Regions from separate parts of the Roseateles sp. NT4 genome, predicted to be linked through region 1. Evidence: riboswitches for the same ligand, from Rfam matches in the RefSeq annotation. Region 1 holds a riboswitch; the other holds the start of a gene.
What was found. Region 1 has a riboswitch for cobalamin ahead of ACS5PN_RS06430 (acyl-CoA thioesterase). Riboswitches for the same ligand answer to the same signal wherever they lie in the genome.
Positions count from the first base shown of each region.

Region 2: it holds a riboswitch for cobalamin, as region 1 does, so the genes downstream of both, ACS5PN_RS30680 (TonB-dependent receptor domain-containing protein) here and ACS5PN_RS06430 (acyl-CoA thioesterase) in region 1, are expected to answer to the same signal.

Region 1 covers NZ_JBPZGZ010000001.1:1,374,921-1,385,262, forward strand. The annotation lists gene ACS5PN_RS06370 (hypothetical protein) at 1-258, shown strand, start outside; gene ACS5PN_RS06375 (response regulator transcription factor) at 285-704, opposite strand; gene ACS5PN_RS06380 (ferritin-like domain-containing protein) at 717-1,253, opposite strand; gene ACS5PN_RS06385 (BON domain-containing protein) at 1,246-1,710, opposite strand; gene ACS5PN_RS06390 (hypothetical protein) at 1,707-1,970, opposite strand; gene ACS5PN_RS06395 (response regulator) at 2,164-2,799, shown strand; gene ACS5PN_RS06400 (DUF3563 family protein) at 2,871-3,044, opposite strand; gene ACS5PN_RS06405 (VTT domain-containing protein) at 3,141-4,070, opposite strand; gene modB (molybdate ABC transporter permease subunit) at 4,162-4,848, shown strand; gene modA (molybdate ABC transporter substrate-binding protein) at 4,845-5,585, shown strand; gene ACS5PN_RS06420 (ABC transporter ATP-binding protein) at 5,582-6,343, shown strand; gene ACS5PN_RS06425 (TOBE domain-containing protein) at 6,340-7,137, shown strand; cobalamin riboswitch at 7,190-7,397, shown strand; gene ACS5PN_RS06430 (acyl-CoA thioesterase) at 7,531-8,274, shown strand; gene ACS5PN_RS06435 (NF038122 family metalloprotease) at 8,473-9,636, shown strand; gene ACS5PN_RS06440 (hypothetical protein) at 9,709-10,342, opposite strand, start outside.
Region 2 covers NZ_JBPZGZ010000008.1:124,255-134,596, forward strand. The annotation lists gene ACS5PN_RS30655 (multidrug efflux RND transporter permease subunit) at 1-1,557, opposite strand, end outside; gene ACS5PN_RS30660 (MdtB/MuxB family multidrug efflux RND transporter permease subunit) at 1,554-4,676, opposite strand; gene ACS5PN_RS30665 (MdtA/MuxA family multidrug efflux RND transporter periplasmic adaptor subunit) at 4,688-6,139, opposite strand; gene pth (aminoacyl-tRNA hydrolase) at 6,221-6,853, shown strand; gene ACS5PN_RS30675 (hypothetical protein) at 6,850-7,260, shown strand; cobalamin riboswitch at 7,256-7,489, shown strand; gene ACS5PN_RS30680 (TonB-dependent receptor domain-containing protein) at 7,555-9,426, shown strand; gene cobU (bifunctional adenosylcobinamide kinase/adenosylcobinamide-phosphate guanylyltransferase) at 9,434-9,982, shown strand; gene ACS5PN_RS30690 (ABC transporter substrate-binding protein) at 9,966-10,342, shown strand, end outside.

The DNA.
Region 1 (10,342 bases):
GGGCCGCAGGCCTCGGTGCGCGAGGCGCTTTGGGCCGGCGTCAGCTATGACTTCAGCGGCAAGCTGCGCGGTGGCGTGGAGACACCGGTCTGGCAACGCGACAGCGGCTGGGCTTCGCGCATGGCCTTCGAGCGGCCCAAGGGCCAAGGCCTCACCGGCCTGCGTGGTGCCTTCTCGTACCAGTTGAGTTCGCAAAGCCGCCTCACCCTGCGCCCACAGGCACGCCGCGTCATGCTGAGCTATTCAGCGACCTGGTAAGTGAGGGAAAGCGGGCCGGAGCGCGATCAGCGCCCGCCCGCCGGCAGATCCAGACCATTGACCACGGAACCATCGGCGAGATCGGCGCAATAGCTGATGAGCGCCTCGAGGTCGCGGCACTTGTCGAACACGCGTTCAGCGCCCAGCCTGGCGCAGCGGCGGCGCACGTCGTCGGTGGCGTAGTTGGTCAGCACGATGCGCCGCGCCGAAACACCCAGACGCTGGGCGGCCTGCAGCACGCCCAGTCCGGACCCGGAGTTCAGGAAAATGTCGACGATGACGATGTCAGCCTTGCGAGCTGACTCGCGCGACATCCAGTGCACAGCCGACTCCTCGTCGGCCGCGCTGCCAATGACTTCCACGTTGGCCAGTTCCTCGAGCGTGCCCGCCAGGTTCTCCCGGATGACCGGGCTGTTCTCGACGAGGAAGGCACGCACGCAGGACATGGCAACGCTTTCTCAGGCTCTGGCCATCCAGTCCTTCAACTCGTCGGCATGCTCTTCCTCGTCGGCCAGGATGTCCTCCAGCAGGCGCCGGGTCGTCGAGTCCTTGTCGCCCACGAGATGGATCATCTGGCGATAGCTCTCGACGGCCACGCGTTCGGCGATGAGGTTGGACTTGATCATGGCCTTGAGATCGTTCACGGCGTCGTAGTCCGCATGGCTGCGGTCCGGCATGCCCACCGGATTGAAGTCCGGTTCGCCGCCTAGCTGAACGATGCGCTCTGCGAGGCGGTCTGCATGGCCCAACTCGGCGTTGGCGTGCACGAGGAACTCCTGGGCGATGCTGGGCGATTCCAGCCCCGTGGCCATGAAGTGGTGCCGCCGGTAACGCAGCACGCAGATCAGCTCAGTAGCCAGCGCGCCGTTCAACAGCTGAACGATGTCGTCACGCCAGGGCCCGTAGGCCGGCGTGACGGCACCGTCGCTGAGGTCGGAGCGAGCCGCCTTCAGGCCAGCCTCATCCAGTTTCAGCGGCGTATGCATGTCAGCCATTGCGTGCCACCACCAACTGGTTGTCCACCGAGCGCACGCCATTGACGGCCGAGGCCAGGGTCGTGGCGCGGGCCTGCGAGCCGGCGTCGGGTGCCGTGCCCGTCAGCGTCACGCGGCCGTCCTCGGCGCGCACGTCGATCTTGGTCGCCTTCAGGCGGTCGTCGGCCATCAGCGCCGCGTTGATCTTGGTGACGATGGTTGCGTCGGTGGCAGCTTCAGAAGCCGCAGCGGTCGCGTCCTTCAGCTTGACCTCGGCCTTGTCCATGGCTTGGCGAGCATCGGCCTTGGCCTCAGTGCCGGCCTGCTTGGCATCGGCGATGGCGCCATCCAGCTTCTGGCCGGCAGTGCGCTGGTCATCATGCTTGCTGCAGGCGGCCAAGGCGGCCACGAGGGCCAGGGCGCCGATCTGCGCGGCGCGGGAGGTGGTGATGCGGTTCATCATGCGTCCTTTCTTCATCGCTGAAGCGGTTGGGAAAACGATGTGGCCAACTGTGGCTGCTGCGTCTGCGCCGCAGCGGTGACCACGGTGCCAATCGGCTGTCGGACAACGCCGACTCGTTGCCACTGGCGCAATTCCTCGCCATGGCGAACATGTTCACGGAGGGTGTCGACCAGGGCCATCAACAAGGCGGCGCCAACGACAGTGCCGAACACCAGCACCAGCCACAGCGGCGGTGGCGGTACGAGACGGGACAGGCTGTCGGTCAAGGTTCTCATCGCTCGCTCCATGAGGGCCGGCATGGCCGTGGCCAGACTTTGCAAAACCGCAGCGTTTCCGGCTGCCGGTGGCTCCCGCACGGAACCGTAGGACAAGCGCCCGGCCTATAGGCCTTGTAGGACAGCGCTGATCGCGCATGCCGTTTGCCATAGCTACGCTTTACTCGTACTCACAACTGATTCGGAGCGCAACATGATTCGCATTGGCATCGTTGACGACCACGCCATCGTGCGGTCCGGCCTGCGCCAGTTCCTCAGCGAGAACGTCGACCTGCGCGTGACGGGTGAAGCCGGCAACGGGCGCGACGCTCTCGACCTGGCGCGCGGCGGCGAGGTGGATGTGCTGCTGATGGACATTTCCATGCCCGGCCAGAGCGGCGTGGATGCGCTGTCGGCCATCAAGACCCGCTTCCCCGAGCTGCCCATCCTCATCCTCAGCGGCTTCCCGGAAACCCACTACGCCACGGCGCTGCTGCGCCAGGGCGCCAGCGGCTATCTGAACAAGGAATGCGATCCCGAGGAGATCGCCAACGCCATCCGCACCGTGGCACGCGGCCGGCGCTACATCAGCCCGACGGTGGCGGAATTGCTGGCCGACGGCGTGGCCGGCGGTGGCACCGACCGGCCTCTGCACGAGTCGCTGTCGGAACGCGAACTGCAGGTCTTCCTGCGCCTGGCCAAGGGTGAGACCGTGGGCGACATGGCCAAGGCCATGTTCCTCAGCGTCAAGACCGTCAGCACCTACCGCACCCGGGTGCTGGAGAAGATCAAGCTCGAGACCAACAGCGACCTGACCTATTACGCGCTGAAGAACGGCCTGATCCAGTAAACCCAGCAAGGGGATCCCGGAAATGACAACGGCCCCTCACGGGGCCGTTTGCGTTTGATCGCCGGTTCGGCTCAGCGGCCGATATTCAGCGGCGACGCCGAGGAGGCACGCGACTGGGCGGCAATGCGGCGCTCGAGGTCGGCGTGGTCGATGGCGTCCGACAGATAGCTTTCGTCGATATCGGACTGGGTCTCCAGCGTCAGGGCGCTGCGCAGGGAGGAGAAGAGGTTGTGGATCAGTTCCATTTGGGCTGGGGTGGCTCTTGGCCGGTTGCGTTTATCGGGTAAACCCTATTATAGGGTTAACACCATGCCCGCACAACCCAAGCTTCGTGAACTGCGTCACCCCGGCTCGAGGGCCAGCCCGGCCTGGGCCCAGGCCTCGATGCCGCCCCGCAGCACCTGGGCCTGGTGCCCTTGCTGCTTCAGCCAGATCGCGGCGCGCACCGCGGAGGCGTCGCCCGGGCAGGCGCAGTAGGTGATGAACACCGAAGCCGCCGGCCAGCCGGCCAGGGCGGTTTCGCCCAGGGCGCCCATGTCGAGATGCCGGGCGCCGGGAATGCGGTTTTCCAGCGGCATGGTCGGCGAGCAGGCGCGCACGTCGACGAACACGATATCGCCGCGTTGCTGCGCCAGGGCCAGGGCCTCGGCGGGGCCGAGGCGCTCGAAGCGATCCAGTTCCCGCCTGACGACGGCGCGCCGCCACAACCGCCAGCCGATATAGGCCAGCAGGGCCACGCCAGCCAGGGCCAGGGCGACACCGCCCAGATGGCTGAGGGCATGCAGCACATCGTCGATCTGCTCATGGAACAGCCGCCCCACGCCGATGGCCACGCCGGCCCACAAGGCCGAACCCAGCAGATTCCAGCCGACAAAGCGCGCGGCCGGCATGCCCAGGGCGCCGGCCAGCGGCGGCGCCAGGATGGACAGGCCCGGCACGAATTTGGCGATGACCAGGGTCAGCACGCCACGGCGGGCAAAGCTGGCTTCGTTCTGGCGCACGCAGCTGTCCGGCGAGATGGAGATGCGGCACAGCGTCGCCAGCACGCGCCGGCCCAGGCGCTGGCCGGCCCAGAACCACAGCCCGTTGGCCACCAGGGCGGCCAGCGTGGCGACGACAAAGCTGCGCAAGGCGAATCCGTCCCGCGTCGCCGACTCCACGCCCGCCAGCAGCAGCACCGGCGTGGACGGGATGGGAGCGCCCAGCTGTTCCAGCAGCACCGCCAGGGCGACGGCCAGCAGGCCGTATTCGGAGAAGAGGTCGTTCAGCATGATTGGCTGGCGAGGATAGTCGGAACACCATCTCCCTGATGTCAGCAGCCCGGGAAGGATCTCGTGATGTAGCCGATTACATTACGACACCATGCCTGCCGACCTCTGGAGCCAGTTCGATGCCGCCCCGCTGGCGCTGACGCTGCGTGTGGCCGTCTTCGCAACGGGGCTGGCCCTGCTGCTGGGTGTCGCCCTGGGTTGGGTCTTCGCCCGCACGCGGCTGCCCGGGCGCGGACTGCTGGAAGCCATCTGCATGCTGCCCCTGGTGCTGCCGCCCACGGTGCTGGGCTACGGCATCCTGGTGCTGATGGGCCGGCGCGGTGCCCTCGGCGGCTGGCTGCGCGAACACTTCGACTACAGCGTCATCTTCAACTGGCATGGCGCCGTCATCGCGTCCACGCTTGTGGCCCTGCCTCTGGTGCTGAAGGGCGCCAGCAGTGCCTTCGCCCAGGTCGATCGCAACCTCGAAGCCGCCGCTCGCACGCTGCGCCAGTCGGCCTGGGGCAGCTTTGTGCGCGTGACCCTGCCGCTGGCCTGGCCCGGCATCCTGGCCGGCACCCTGCTGGCCTTCGCCCGCGCCATGGGCGAGTTCGGCGCCTCGCTGATGGTGGCCGGCTCCATCCCCGGCCAGACCCAGACCGCCTCCATGGCCATCTACGACGCCGTCCAGGCCGGTCGCGACGATCTGGCCCTGATGCTGGCCCTCATCGTGTCGGCCGTGTCGGTCGCCATCCTCGTGCTGTCCAACCGCTATCTGCAACGCCCGCCCTCGCCATGAAACGACTGCTCGCGGCCCTCGCCTTCTCACTGCCGTTGCTTGCCGGCGCCCAGCAGCTGACCGTCTCGGCCGCCGCCAGCCTGACCGATGCCTTCAAGGAGATGGCGCCCGGTTTCGAGGCCGGCAAGCCGGGCGCCACGCTGCGCTTCAACTTCGCTGCCTCGGGCGTGCTGCTGCAGCAGATCGCGCAAGGCGCGCCGGTGGACGTCTTCGTCAGCGCCGACCAGGAGACCATGAACCGCGGTGCCGACCAGAAGCTCATCGCCACTGACACGCGGCGCGACTTCGCGGCCAACTCCCTGGTGCTGGTCACGCCGACCCAGGGTGCGCCCGCCATCGCCGCGCTGGCCGACCTGAAGAAGCCCGAGGTCCGCCGCATCGCCGTCGGCAAGATCGCCTCCGTGCCGGTGGGCCGCTACACCCAGCAGGCCCTGGGCACGGCCCAGCTGTGGTCGGCCGTGACGCCCAAGCTGGTCTTCGCCGACAACGTGCGCCAGGTGCTGGACTATGTGGCGCGCGGCGAGGTCGAGGCCGGCTTCGTCTACCGTACCGACGCCGAGATTGCCAAGGACAAGGTGCGCGTCGCCGCAACGGTGGGCGGCCACGCGCCCATCACCTACCCCGCCGCCGTCGTGGCCGACAGCAAGCAGGCCGCGCTGGCGCGAGACTTCGTCAACTACCTCGGTGGGGCCGAGGCCCAGGCCATCCTGGCCAAGTACGGTTTTGCCAAGCCTTGATCGACGTCCGACTCCAGTTCTCCGTCAGTGACGCGAAGCGCCGCTTCGACCTCGACATCGGCTTTGCCACCGATGCGCCCTTTGTCGCCCTTTACGGTCCCTCGGGCGCGGGCAAGTCGCTGACGCTGCAGGCCATGGCCGGGCTGCTGCCCGTGCAGGCGGGCCATGTGAAGTTGAACGGCCGCGCGCTGCTGGACACGGCGGCCGGCATCAACCTGCCACCCGAGGCCCGCGGCGTCGGCTATCTTTTCCAGCACTACGCCCTGTTTCCCCACCTCAGCGTGCGCGACAACATCGGCTTCGGCCTGACGAGCTGGCGCCGGCGCCTCAAAGCCGACGACGCGGCGCGCGTGGACGAGCTGATCGAGTCCTTCGGCCTCACAGCCATGGCGGGCAGCAAGCCGGCCACGCTGTCGGGCGGCCAGCAGCAGCGCGTCGCCCTGGCCCGGGCCCTGGCCTGCAATCCGCAGGTGCTGCTGCTGGACGAGCCTTTCGCGGCCCTGCACCCCATGCTGCGCCAGCAACTGCGCGATGAGCTGCGCGCCGTGCGGGAGCGCTGGGGCATCCCGGCCGTCATGATCACCCACGACCTCGACGACGTGGCGGCGCTGGCCAACCGCGCCTATGTCGTCGACGGCGGCCGGATCACGGGCGAGGTCGATCTGGACAAGGGCCAGGGCCGCGAGCTGTTGGACAGCAGCTCGCTGCGGCCCGGGGAACAGCAGCGTCGCGACTTCCTGAAGATGCAGCTGCCATGAACCCCGGCGACCACCCGCTGCTGCAAGGCGAACTGCGCCTGGCAGGCCGGCTGGACGGCCGCTTCTTCGACCTGCTGGCTGCCTTGGCGCTGACCGGCTCGCTGCAGAAGGCCGCGCGTGCGGCCGGCTACAGCTACAAGGGCGCCTGGCTGGTGCTGGACGCCGCTGGCGCGCTGACCCACTCGCCGCTGGTCGAGACGGCCACCGGCGGCCGCGGTGGCGGCGGCACCCAGCTGACCGCTGAGGGTCAGGCCTTGCTCGTCGCGTGGCGCGGCCTACAGTCGCGACTCGCCGCTTTCCTGGGTGAACAGGAAGCCTGGCTCAACGAACAACCGGGGCTCACCGCCCTGCTGAGGAGGATGTCCATGAAGACCACCGCTCGCAACCAGTTTCTCGGCCGCATCGCGGGCGTCAACCCAGGCCCGGCCACGACGACGGTGCGCGTCGCGCTGGACGGCGGCCAGGAGATCACCGCCTCGCTGACGACCCTGGCCGCCCAGGAACTGCAGGTGCAGACCGGCAAGGAGGCCCTGGCCCTGGTGAAGTCCAGCGAGGTCGTGCTGGTGACCGACTTCGGCGGCTACAAGCTGTCGGCCCGCAACCAGCTCGCCGGCACGGTTTCGCGCGTGCAGCGCGGCGCGGTGTCCAGCCTGATCGGCGTGACGCTGCCGGGCGGCGCCGTCGTCACCGCCAGCGTCACCAATGACGCCGTCGATGCGCTGGGCCTGGCCGCCGGCCAGCAGGCCACGGCCGTGTTCAAGGCCCACGCCGTCATGCTGGCCGTGCGCGGCTAGGATGTGCTGGGCGGTTTTGGGAAAGGCTCCGGGGGCCCGACGCCCCGCCCGCCATAATCTTCCCGCCCGCGGTTCTCTGCCTGACGGCAGGGATGAAAAGGGAACGACAGAAGAGCCGTCATCGGCGGCTCATGCTGTGGCTGCCCCCGCAACTGTGATCGGCGAGCTTCGCGCGCCATAGCCACTGGCCTTGTGCCGGGAAGGCGCGCGCGAGGCAGCGACCCGAGAGCCAGGAGACCTGCCGCGCGGCGCATGTTTGTGTCTTGGGGCGGGGTGTCTCCGAGCAAGAACCGCCGCCGCGTGGCGCGTGTTGCTCGGGGCTTGCGCCGCCCGGGTGGCGCCGCCGTGGTGCCTGGTCTTGCCAAGCCTCCGCCTCCTTTTGGAGAGAAGCGCTTGAGCCATCACATCACCGAAGCCCCCGCCACCATGGTCGTCGTCGACATGGTCTGGCCCGATCAATCCAACCACCACGGCACGCTGTTCGGCGGCGCGGCGCTGGCCATGCTGGACCGCATGGCCTTCATCATGGGCAGCAAGGCACTGCGCGGATCGGTCGTCACGGCATCCGTCGGCCAGCTGGACTTCGCCGCGCCGGCGCCATCCGGGCATCTGGTGGAATGCCATGGCACGGTACTCCAGCGAGGCCGCCGCTCCGTCACCGTGCACACACGGCTGATTGCCGAGGACCTGCTCAGCGGCACACGAACCGACTGCCTGAGCGGCGAGTTCGTGATGGTGAGACAGGCCGGCGAGGGGGATGGCGCTGCCGTTGTAGCGCAGGCAGCGTTGCCCGCCGACACGACCTTGGCCTCCGCCCTGGTGGCCGAGATCGTCTTTCCGGGTCACGCCAACCATCGCGGCCTGCTGCATGGCGGGCCGGCCATGGCGTGGATGGCCAAGGCCGGCTTTGTCGCGGCGACACGTCAGGTCCGCCGCACCATCGTCATGGCCGCCAGCGAGAAGCTGGACTTCCGCGCGCCGGCCCATGTGGGCGAACTGGTCGAGGTGACTGCCACCGTGACGGGCGTCGGCCGCCGCTCCGTGCAGGTCCAGGTGGAGATGTGGGCCGAATCGCCCAGCACGGGCGAACGGCGCCACTGCACCTCGGGACGACTGGTTTTCGTGGCGGTTGAGTAATGCGGGCACCGGCGTCCTGGTCAGGGCTGGGACTGGCCACGTCACCCGCCCCCCTAACCCGACAAGCCAGTGCCCACCAGGCCGTTGCTCACCCCCTCAGCCAGGGGGGCTCACATCGTTTCCCCGTGCGGGCGCCCGTGATTTGCGCACTAGCATCCGCGCCTCATTCGTGCTCACTCGCATAGACAGGGAAGTTCAATGGCCAACGCGGCAATCAAGTCATTCATCGTCGGGGCGGCTTCGGCATTTGCCCTGGCTGCACCCGCAGGTGCAGCCACCATCATCCTGCACGACATCGGCGGCGCCGCCCAGGTGACCGGCACGCAGGCCGAGGTGGGCTTCAGGATCGCCGCGAAGTACTGGGAATCGGTCCTCACCAACAACGCCACGATCGAACTGAACGTGGGCTACGGCGGGCTGCCGCCGGGCGTGCTGGGCTCGACCGGCTCCAGCCTGTCCCAGTTCGTGCCCATCTCTGATTACTACAGCGCGCTGAACGCCACCAAGACCAGTGCGCTGGACAACCTGGCCGTGGCCAACCTGTCGCCGCTGAACGGCAATGGCGGCGTGTCGGCCCTGGTGCCGTCCTATCTCTCACCGGCCAACCAGACCGGCATCAACGTCGCCGGCGGCACCCGACTGGCTCCCGACAACGCCATCAACAGTACGCTGGCCCTGACCACGGCCAACGCCAAGGCCCTGGGTGCCAACTTCGGTCCCAGCTTCATCGACGGCACCATCCAGTTCTCCAACCAGTTCGCCTTCGACTTCAACCCGACGGACGGCATCACGGCGGGCAGCTACGACTTCATCGGCGTGGCCATCCACGAGATCGGGCATGCGCTGGGCTTCGTCAGCGGGGCCGACGATTTCGACTACAGCGACGGCTACGCCGGCTCGGTCGACGATGCCTGGTGGAGCTACGGCCTGGACATGTTCCGCTACAGCGCCACCGGCCAGCTGAACTGGGCACCGAACGAGCCCTCCTACTTCTCGTTGGACGGCGGCGCCACGCCGCTGTGGAGCGGTTATTTCTCGACGGGCGAGACCACCGGCGACGGCAACCAGGCCTCGCACTGGAAGGAACCCAACCAGGCCACGCCGTGCAACAACTTCCTGGGCGTCATGAACCCCTACATCTGCGGCGGCAAGATGGATTCGGTCACCGCCCTGGACCTGGCTGCCTTTGATGCCATCGGCTGGAACGTGAACTTCGACGTGCTGGCCAACCCGGCCTACGAGCTGACGACGGCGCAGATCTACGAGCAGTTCGCTGCGCCGGAGCCGGCGACCTGGTCGGTGGCCTTCCTGGGCCTGCTGGCTGCCGGGCTGGTCACGCGCCGCCGCAAGCAGCAAGGCTGAACCCTAGCGCCCTTCTGACGGATCGCCCCGGTTGCAGACCTGCACCGGGGCGATCTTCATGGGGCCGCCGTGTCAGGTGCCCACGGCCACCGCGCGAGTGATCTGCACCTGCACCTCGCCCACGCCCGCAAACACATGCCGCGACTGCTGGCCGATGCGGATGTCGTGCACGCCGGTGATCATGCCGGTCGAGATGACGTCGCCGGCACGCAGGATTTCGCCCTGCTGGGCGCGCTTGTTCAGCGTGAAGGCCAAGGCACCCAAGGGGCCGGGCTTGAGGGCGACCTTGCCGGCGCCGACCGATTGGCCATCGATGAAGGTCTCGACGTCGATCGTCTCCAGCTCGCGCCAGTTGGCAATCTCGGCGCCGACAACGACGCCCCAGTTGTTGCCGAAGTCGGAGATGACGGCACCGGGGCCGATGTCGTTCAGCGTCGCCAGCGGGCTGCTGGCCACTTCGACGCCGATGTGCATGGACTTGACGAAGGGGGCGACGGTGTCGGCCGTCCAGTCGGCCTTGCCGGCGGGCGCGTCCTCGGCCACGACGACGACGACCTCGGCCTCGACCGCCGCGAAGCCGCCGTCGAACACCGGGCATTGCGCGGCCTCGCCGGCAGCAGGGCGGTGGATGTTGGCGGCGAAGGCCGGGCCGATGAGGCGCTCCTCGGGGAACTGCGCGGCGAAGGCCGGGTTCACGCGGGCGACC
Region 2 (10,342 bases), on a different contig from region 1:
GCGGCGGTAGCCGCGCATCAGGGCGCGCTGCAGGCGTGCGAGCAGCTGCCCGATGCGGCCCGACTTCTTCGCGGTCGACTGCGGCTTGAGCAGGGTCGCGGCCATCATCGGTGTCGTCGTCAGCGAGACGACCATGGACACCAGGATGGCCACCGACAGCACGACGGCGAACTCGCGGAACAGCCGCCCGACGATGCCACCCATGGCCAGGATGGGAATGAAGACGGCAATCAGACTCAGCGAGATCGACACGACGGTGAAGCCGATCTCCTTGGCGCCCTTCAGCGCCGCCTCCCGAGGGGGCACGCCGCGCTCGATATGCCGCGAGATGTTCTCCAGCACGACGATGGCGTCGTCGACGACGAAGCCCGTCGCCACCGTCATCGCCATCAGCGACAGGTTGTCGACGCTGTAGCCCAGCAGATACATGAAGCCGCAGGTGCCGGCCAGCGACACCGGCACGGCCACGGCCGGCAGCAGGGCCGCGCGGAAGCGCCGCAGGAAGATGAAGACGACAACGATGACCAGGCCGAAGGAGATGGCCAGCGTGCGCTGCACTTCCTTGATGCTGCCGCGGATGGTCGACGTGCGGTCCATGACGACGTTCACGTCGATGGCCGGTGAAATGGAGGCGCGCAACTGCGGCAGCAGGGCCCGCACGGTGTCGACGGTCTTGATGATGTTGGCGCTGGGCGCCTTGTTCAGGATCAGCAGCACGGCCGAGCGGCCATTGGCCAGGCCGTCGTTGCGCAGGTCCTGCACGCTGTCCTCGATGGAAGCCACGTCGCGCAGCTGCACGGCGGCGCCGTTCTTGTAGCTCAGCACCAGGGGCGCGTAGTCGCTGGCGAGGCGGGCCTGGTCGTTGGCGGTGATCTGCCAGTAGCGCTCATCGCTTTCGAGCTGGCCCTTCGGCCGGTTGGCATTGGTGGCGACGACGGCCGCGCGGACCTGGTCCAGCGAGATGCCCTGGGATGACAGCTTGTTGGGGTCCAGCTCGATGCGCACCGCCGGCAGCGCGCCACCGCCCACCGTCACCTGGCCGACGCCGTCGACCTGCGACAGCCTCTGCGCCAGCACGGTGGAGGCGGCGTCGTACATCTGGCCGCGCGTCAGCGTGTCCGACGTCAGCGACACGATCATGATGGGCGCGTCGGCCGGGTTGACCTTGCGGTAGCTCGGGTTGCTCGGCATGCCGGTGGGCAGCAGCGAGCGCGAGGCGTTGATGCCGGCCTGCACGTCGCGGGCGGCGCTGTCGATGTCGCGGCTGAGGTCGAACTGCAGCGTCACGCGGCTGCTGCCCAGCGACGAGGACGAGGTGATTTCCGTGACGCCGGCGATGCTGCCCAGCGTGCGCTCCAGCGGCGTGGCGACCGTCGCGGCCATGGTGTCGGGGCTGGCACCGGGAAGCGAGGCGCTGACCGAGATGGTCGGGAACTCGACCTGGGGCAGGGGCGCGATGGGCAGCAGCAGATAGGCAATCGCACCCGCCAGGGCCAGCCCGCAGGTGATCAGCGCCGTGCCTATCGGTCGCTCGATGAAGACGCGCGACAAATTCATGCCGCTGCCTCCTCCGTCTTGCCGCGGCCACGCTTCAGGCGTGCGGCCAGTGCCGAGAAGCCCAGATAGATGACCGGCGTCGTGAACAGCGTCAGCAGCTGGCTGACGATGAGGCCGCCGACCATGACGACACCCAGCGGGTGGCGCAGCTCGCTGCCGACGCCGCTACCCAGCATCAGCGGCAGCGCACCGAGCAGGGCCGCCATCGTCGTCATCAGGATGGGCCGGAAGCGCAGCAGGCAGGCCTCATGGATGGCCTCGCGCGGCGACTTGCCCTGGTCGCGCTCGGCTTCCAGTGCGAAGTCGATCATCATGATCGCGTTCTTCTTGACGATGCCGATCAGCAGCACGATGCCGATGATGGCGATGATGTCCAGGTCGAGCCGGAAGACCAGCAGGGCCAACAGGGCGCCCAGGCCGGCGGAGGGCAGCGTCGACAGGATGGTCAGCGGGTGGATGGTGCTCTCGTAGAGCACGCCCAGCACGATGTACATCGTCACGATGGCCGCGAGGATGAGCAGCAGCGTGCTGGTCAGCGAAGCCTGGAAGGCCAGCGCCGCGCCTTCGAAGCGGGTCTCGACGCTGAGCGGCAGCTGCAGCGCATCCACCTCGGTGCGGATGGACTTGACGGCTTCGCCCAGCGACGCACCCGGCGCGAGGTTGAAGGAGACCGTCGACGAGGGGAACTGCGCCACATGATTGACGGCCAGCGGCGCCAACTTCTCGCTGAAGCGCGCCACCGAGCTGAGCGGCACCTGCACGCCGCCGGTGCCGGGCACATACAGGCCCTTCAGGCCGTCCAGGCCCTGGCGGTACTCGGGCGCCACCTCCAGCACGACACGGTACTGGTTGCTTTGCGTGAAGATGGTCGAGATCAGGCGCTGGCCGAAGGCGCTGTAGAGCGCGCTGTCGATGGCGGCCACACTGACGCCCAGCCGGCCCGCCGCATCGCGGTCGATATCGACATAGGCTTGCAGCCCCTTCTCCTGCTGGTCGCTGGCCACGTCGGCAATCTGCTTGATGCCACGCAGTCTCTCCAGCACGGCCGTCGTCGAGCGGCTCAGCTCAGCGGAGTCGGGCGAGCTCAGCGTGAACTGGTACTGCGTCTTGGCGATGCGGTCCTCGATGGTCAGGTCCTGCACCGGCTGCAGATACAGCGCAATGCCGGGCTCGTCGGCGGCCGCTTCGGCAATGCGGCGCGCCACGTCGGTGGCACTGGCGCCGCGGCCGTCCTTGGCCTTCAGCGAGATCTGCAGCCGGCCCTGGTTCAGCGTCGTGTTGCCGCCGTCCACGCCGATGAAGGAGGAGACGCTCTCCACCGCCGGGTCCTTCAGCACCCGCTCGGCCAGGCGCTGCTGGTGTTCGGCCATGGCGCCGAAGGAGGTGGACTGGGCCGCCTCGGTGATGCCCTGCAATTGGCCGGTGTCCTGCACCGGGAAGAAGCCCTTGGGCACCAGCAGATAGAGGACGCCGGTCAGGCCCAGCGTCGCGATGAAGACGATCAACGTCGCGGCCGAGCGGTCCAGCACCCAGTTCAGCATGCGGCCATAGGCGGCGATGGTGTCGTCGAAGGCCTTGCCGACGCGCCGCCACAGCCAGCCGTGGTCCTCGTCGTGCTCGTGCTTGAGCAGGCGGGCGCACATCATGGGCGTCAGCGTCAGCGACACGAAGGCCGAGATCAGGATGGACACGGCCAAGGTGATGGCGAACTCGTGGAAGAGGCGCCCGACCACGTCACCCATGAAGAGCAGGGGGATCAGCACGGCGATCAGCGAGACCGTCAGCGAGATGATGGTGAAGCCGATCTGCTGGGAGCCGGTCAGCGCCGCTTCGTAGGCGCTGAGCTCCTCACCGCCCTCCTCCATGTGCCGCGCGATGTTCTCGATCATGACGATGGCGTCGTCCACCACGAAGCCCGTGGAGATGACCAGGGCCATCAACGTCAGGTTGTTGATCGAGAAGCCCGCCATGTACATGACGCCGAAGGTGCCGACCAGGGACACCGGCACGGCGACGGCCGGGATGATGGTGGCCGGCAGGCTGCGCAGGAAGACGAAGATGACGCCGATGACCAGCACGATGGCGAACAGCAGCTCGTGCTGCACGTCGGTCACCGAGGCGCGGATGGTCGTCGTTCGGTCGCTGAGCAGCTGCACGTCCAGCGAGGCCGGCAGGCTGGCCTGCAGCTGAGGCAGCACGGCGCGCACGCGGTCGACGGTCTCGATGACATTGGCGCCAGGCTGGCGCTGCACATTCAGGATGACGGCCGACACCGAGGACTTGCTGGCCTGGCCGGCCCAGGCCGCCAGGCGCAGGTTCTCGGCGTCGTCCACCAGCTGGGCCACGTCCTTGAGGCGCACCGCATTGCCGTTCTTGTAGGCGATGACGAGATTGGCGTATTCGGACGCGCTCCTCAACTGGTCGTTCGCGTCCAGCGTCGAGGCGCGCAGCGGGCCGTCGAAGCTGCCCTTGGACTGGTTGACGTTGGCGCCCGAGATGGCGGTACGCACATCGTCGATGGACAGGCCCAGCGACGCCAGCGCGCCCGGGTTGGCCTGGATGCGCACGGCCGGCCTGCGCCCGCCGGCGATGCCCACCAGGCCCACGCCCGGCACCTGCGAGATCTTCTGCGCCAGGCGGCTTTCGACCAGGTCATGCACCCGCGTGATCGGCAGCGTCGTCGAGCTGACGGCGATGGTCAGCACCGGCGCGTCGGCCGGGTTGACCTTGCTGTAGACCGGCGGCATGGGCAGGTCGCTGGGCAGCAAGTTGCTGCCGGCATTGATGGCGGCCTGCACCTCCTGCTCGGCCACGTCCAGCGCCAGGCTGAGCTCGAAGCGCAGCGTGATGACCGAGGCACCGCCCGAGCTGGTCGACGACATCTGCGCCAGGCCCGGCATCTGGCCGAACTGGCGCTCCAGCGGCGCGGTGACCGACGACGTCATCACGTCGGGGCTGGCGCCGGGATAGAGCGTCGTGACCTGGATGGTCGGGTAGTCGACCTCGGGCAGGGCCGACACCGGCAGCAGCCGGTAGGCCAGGGCACCGGCCAGCACGATGGCCAGCATCAGCAGCGAGGTCGCGACCGGCCGCGCGATGAAAAGACGTGACGGGTTCATGGTTCAGCGCCTCACTGCGCCGGGGCGGAGGCGCGGTGCTGCTGGATCCAGGCCCGGCGGTCTTCCTGGCTCATGGCCTTGAGCTTCTCGACCATCTCGGGGGGTACGCGGTCGGCCCAGCGCGGGCGCTCGCCGTCGGCGGCAGCTGCTGAACTCGCACCACTGGCACCAGCGGCCGGTGCACTGGCAGCGCCGGCCGCACCCGCACCACGCCCACGGCCACCACGGCCACCACCAGCACCGGAGGCCCCGGCCGCCGGCGCCTTGATGACCTCAGCCTTGCCGCCGTCGCGCAGACGGTCGGCGCCGTCGGTGACGACCTGGTCGCCCTCCTTCAGATCACCCTGCACGGCCGAAGCGTCGCCGTCGGTCGCCAGCACCTGCACCTTGCGCAGGGCCACCTGGCCGTCGGCCACGGCATAGACAAAGATGCCCTGGGAGCCGCGCTGCACGGCGGCTGTCGGCACGACCAGCACGCTCTTCAGCGTGTCCAGCTGCAGACGGACATTGACGAACTGGTTGGGGAAGAGGATGCCGTCCTTGTTGTCGAACAGCGCCTTGACCTTGATGGTGCCGGTGGTGGCGTCGATGGCGTTGTCGGTGCTGGCCACGCGGCCCTCGGCCAGCTTGGTGCGTCGTTCGCGGTCCCAGGCCTGCACGGGCAGGGGCTGCTTGTCGCCGAGCTGCTGGCGGATGCGGGCCAGGCGCGCATCCGGCACGGCGAAGACGACGGCGGCCGGCTGGGTCTGGGCGATGGTCAGCAGGCCGTTGGCGTCGCCCGGCGTCACGTTGTTGCCCAGGTCGGCCTGCTTCAGGCCGGCCTGGCCGGCGATGGGCGCCTGCACGCGCGTGTACGACAGCTGCAGCTTGGCGTTGTCCACGGCGGCCTGGTCGGTCAGCAGCGTGGCCTCGAGCTGGCGCACCAGGGCCTGCTGGGTGTCCAGCTGCTGGCGCGGCGCGGCGTCCTTGTTGACGAGGTCCTTGTAGCGGGCCAGGTCGGCGCGGGCATTTTCCAGCTGGGCCTGGTCGCGGGCCAGCGTGCCCAGGGCCTGGTCGCGGGCAATCTCGTAGGGCTTGGGGTCGATCAGGGCCAGCACCTGGCCGGCCTTGACGGGCTGGCCTTCATGGAAATAGATGGCCTTCAGCTCGCCGCTGACCTTGGCCCGCACGACGGCGGTGTTGGCCGAGGCGATGCTGCCGATGGCGTCGACGACGACGGCCATGTCGCGCTTCTGCACGGCGGCTGCCGTGACCGGCTGCGGCCCGCTGCGGCCGAAACGCCCGCCAGCCGGGCGGCCTGCGCCGCCGGCCCCGGAGGCGGCGGACGCCGCACCAGCCGGCCCGTCGGCAGCGCCTTCGCCCCCGCGGCCTTTCCACCACCACACCGCCGCGGCAAGGCCGATGACGGCCACTGTCACCCAGATCCAGGTCTTGCTTTTGCTCTTGGATTCCTTGTTCTGCATTCGGTCCGCTCCTGTTGCAGCCAAGTTTCCTGGCCGAATGTAGCTGCAGCATTGCTGAGCACGAAAGCTACGATTGCGCCCATGATCAAGCTGATGGTGGGCCTGGGCAATCCGGGTGCCGAGTACGAAGACACGCGGCACAACGCCGGTTTCTGGTGGATTGACGGCCTGGCGCGCGGCCTCAAGGCAAGCCTGCAGCCCGACAAGGCCTATCACGGCCTGGTGGCCCGGGTGAACAACGCCCCCGGCGCCAGCGGCCCGGTCTGGTTGCTGGAGCCCATGACCTATATGAATCTGTCGGGCAAGTCGGTCGCGGCCCTGGCGCGCTTCTTCAAGATCGCGCCGGAGGAGATCCTGGCCATCCACGACGAGCTGGACCTGCCGCCCGGCGAGATGAAGTTCAAGAAGGGTGGCGGCGACGGCGGCCACAACGGGCTGAGGGACATGCGGGCCCAGCTCGGCAGCGGCGACTTCTGGCGGCTGCGCCTGGGGATAGGCCACCCGGGCCACAAGGCCGAGGTGGCCAACTATGTGCTGCGCAAGCCGCCGCTGGCCGAGCGCCAGGCGGTGGAAGACTGCATCGAGAAGAGCTACGCCGCCGTCGAGCTGATGCTGAGCGGCCAGATGGACAAGGCCTTGGCCAAAATTCACGCCAAACCGCCGCGCCCCAAGCCCCCCAAACCCGAGCCGCCGGTAGACACTCCGGCTTCATGAGACCGCTGCTGCTGGTTCTGGTTCTTGCACTCACACTGCCGGTTCTGGCGCAGACGCAGACCCGCAGCGCCGCGGTCTACCGCTGCGGCCCCGAGGGCCGCGACCTGCGCGACTCGCCCTGCCCCGGCAGCGGCACGGCCGGCAACATCGAATACGACCAGCCCAGCAACGCCGACAGCAAGGCGGCGCGCGAGCGCCACTTCGCGGATGCCAGGCAGGCCGCCGTCCTGGCCCAGGCACGCCGGGCCAGCGAGGCCGAGGCCCGGCACCAGCGCGCCCAGGCCGTCGGCCTGCAGAGCCTGCCGCCACCCGCCCAGCCCGCCAGCAGCCCGCCGGTCACGCACCTGACGCCGCCCAAGACGGCCAAAGCGCACAAGCCTTCGGCCGCCGCCAGCCACCCCCGATAGAATGCTCGCCGTTGGTGCTCGCGCCCGCCTCCATGGCGGCCGCAGTTCAACGGGAATCAGGAGGACGAGCGGCCGCGCCGCAGATCTAACCTGAGCTGTCCCCGCAACGGTAAGTGGACGAGGCCCTCGAGCTTCTGTCTTTCGACCACATGGCCACTGGTGCGTGCACCGGGAAGGCGTCGGAAGTAAGTCCACCAGCCCGGATACCGGCCAACGACGGGGCTTCTGCGGAAGCCGTTTTTCAGCCTTGCTGCGGGGGTCAGCACGGCTGGGTGTTCGTTCGCGTCTCATTTCATGCCTCACTCCCTCCTCGCGGCCCGTCGGTCGCTGCTCGCCCTGGCCGCGCTGTCCGCCCTGGCTTCCTCCGCCCACGCCCAGAACAAGCTCGATACCGTCGTCACGACGGCCGCGCGCACGCCGCAGCGCCTGTCCGAGGTGCTGGCCGACCTGACCGTCATCACCCGCGCCGACATCGAGCGCCAGGCCGCCGCCAGCGTGGCCGACCTGCTGCGCAACAACGGCTGCGCCGAGATGGTCCGCAACGGTGGCGCCGCCTCCACGACCAGCCTGTTCCTGCGCGGCGCGGACACGCGTCACACCCTGGTCCTCGTCGATGGCGTGCGCATGGACTCGCAGTCCACCGGCGGCGCCAGCTGGCAGGGCATCCCGGTGTCCCAGGTCGAGCGCGTCGAAGTGCTGAAGGGTCCGGCCAGCGCCATCTACGGCTCCGACGCCGTCGGCGGCGTCGTGCAGATCTTCACCCGCAAGGGCGGTGGCCAGGTCAGTGCCGACTTCGGCGTGGCCTTGGGCACCCAGGCTACGCACAAGGCCGATGGCGGCCTGTTCGGCAGCCAAGGCATCATCGATTTCGCCTTCACCGGTGCCATCGAGGAGAGCGACGGCTTCAACTCCACCATCGACTACCCCGGCTCCTTCAGCTATGTGCCCGACCGCGACGGCTGGCGCAAATACCAGGGCACGGCCCGCGTCGGCGCCCAGCTGGCCGAAGGCCATCGCGCCGAGATCATCGCCATCCGCAGCCACATCAACGGCCAGTACGACGCGTCCAAGTCCAAGCCACTGGCGGACGACCGCAGCATCCAGGACACCGACGCAACCCGTCTGGCCTGGACGGCGCAGTGGATGCCGGCCCTGCAGACCCAGCTCAGCTATGGCGAGTCGCGCGACCGCTACGAGACCACGCCGTCGCCCTACCTGACCATCACCAAGGTCAAGAACCTGGCGCTGACCGGTTCCTACACCCTGGGCCAGGGCCAGCAGATCAACTTCCAGAGCGAGCGCATCGAGGACAAGCTCGAGAACAGCGGCCTCGTGACCGCCGGCGTCGGCAAGCGCCACCGCAACGCCATCGGTGCGGGCTATCTGCTCAATGCCGGCGCCTTCAGCCTGCAGGCCCATGCCCGCCATGACGACGACAGCCAGTTCGGCAGCGTCGACACCGGCACCCTGCTGGCCGGCTATGAAGTCGTGACCGGCCTGCGCGTCGTCGGCTCCATCGGCAATGCCTTCCGTGCCCCGACGCTGTACCAGCAAGGCACCGTCTACGGCCCCGACCTCAGCAAGCCCGGCGTCAAACCGCTGGAAGCCGAGCGCGGCCGCAACGTCGAGCTGGGCCTGAAGTACGGCAGCGGCGACACCGAGTTCAGCGCCACGGCCTACCGCAACCGCGTCAGCAACCTGATCATCTTCGGCGCGGCCGGCACCTGCCAGAGCGCCTTCGGCTGCTACCAGAACGTGTCGGCGGCCCGCCTGCGTGGCGTGACCCTGGCCGGCAACACCAAGGCCGGCTTCGTGAACCTGCGCGCCACCATGGACTTCCAGAAGCCCATCGACGCCAGCACCGGCCTGCTGCTGGCCCGCCGCGCCAAGCGCCTGGCCACGGTCGGCGCCGATACCGAGCTGGGCGACTGGGTGCTGGGCAGCAGCGTGCAGGCTTCGGGCGCACGCTTTGACAACGCCGCCAACACGCGCAAGCTGGGCGGCTATGGACTTGTCAACTTCAACGCGCAGTACAAGATCCGCAAGGACCTCAAGCTGCAACTGAACCTGGACAACGCCTTCGACCGCGAGACCTCGACGGCCTATGGCTATGCGTCCGCACCGCGCACCGCGCTGATCTCGCTGCGCTTCACCCCCACGCTCTAATGGCGCCATGAGCGCACACGAACTCATCGTCGGCGGCCAGCGCAGCGGCAAGTCGCGCCGGGCCGAGAGGCTGGCCCTGGCCTGGCCGGGGCGCGTGGTGGTCATCGCCACCGCGCTGGCTCTGGACGCCGAGATGCGTGAGCGCATCGCCCATCACCGCGCCTCACGGCCTGCGGGCTTCGAGACCCTCGAAGCCCCGCTGGCCTTGAGCGCGGCCCTGCAACAGGTCGACGATGCCGGCACGCTGGTCCTCGTCGACTGCCTGACGCTGTGGCTGGTGAACTGGCTGATGCCCATGAGCGGCGCACCCGATGCGGCCGGCTGGCAAGCCGAGCGAACGGCGCTGCTGGACCTGCTGCCACGGCTGCAGTCCAAGGTCGTCCTGGTCTCCAACGAGGTTGGCTGGGGCGTCAGCCCGCTGGGCCGCGAGGTGCGCGACTACGTGGACGAACTCGGCCGGCTCAATCAGGACGTCGCCCGCTGCTGTGGCCAGTTGACACTGATGGTGGCCGGCCAGGCCTGGACCCGCCCCGTCGAGGATGCTTCCGATGCTTAGATTTCTTGTCGCCCTGCTGTTCGCGGCGGCCCTGCCCGCCCACGCCGTCGACATCAAGGACGACCTCGGCCAGGTGACGCAGATCAGCGCGCCGCCGCAGCGCATCGTCAGCCTGCTGCCCTCGCTGACCGAGACGGTCTGCGAACTCGGCGCCTGCGCCAAGCTGGTCGGCGTCGACCGCTATTCCAACTTCCCGGCCTCGGTGAACGCCCTGCCCAAGCTGGGCGGCATGGACGACACCAATGTCGAGATGATCGCGGCACTGAAGCCCGATGTCGTGTTCGTCGCCGTGTCCTCGCGTGTCGCCGAGCGGCTGCAGGCCCTGGGCATGAAGGTCATCGCGCTGGAGCCGCGCAGCTA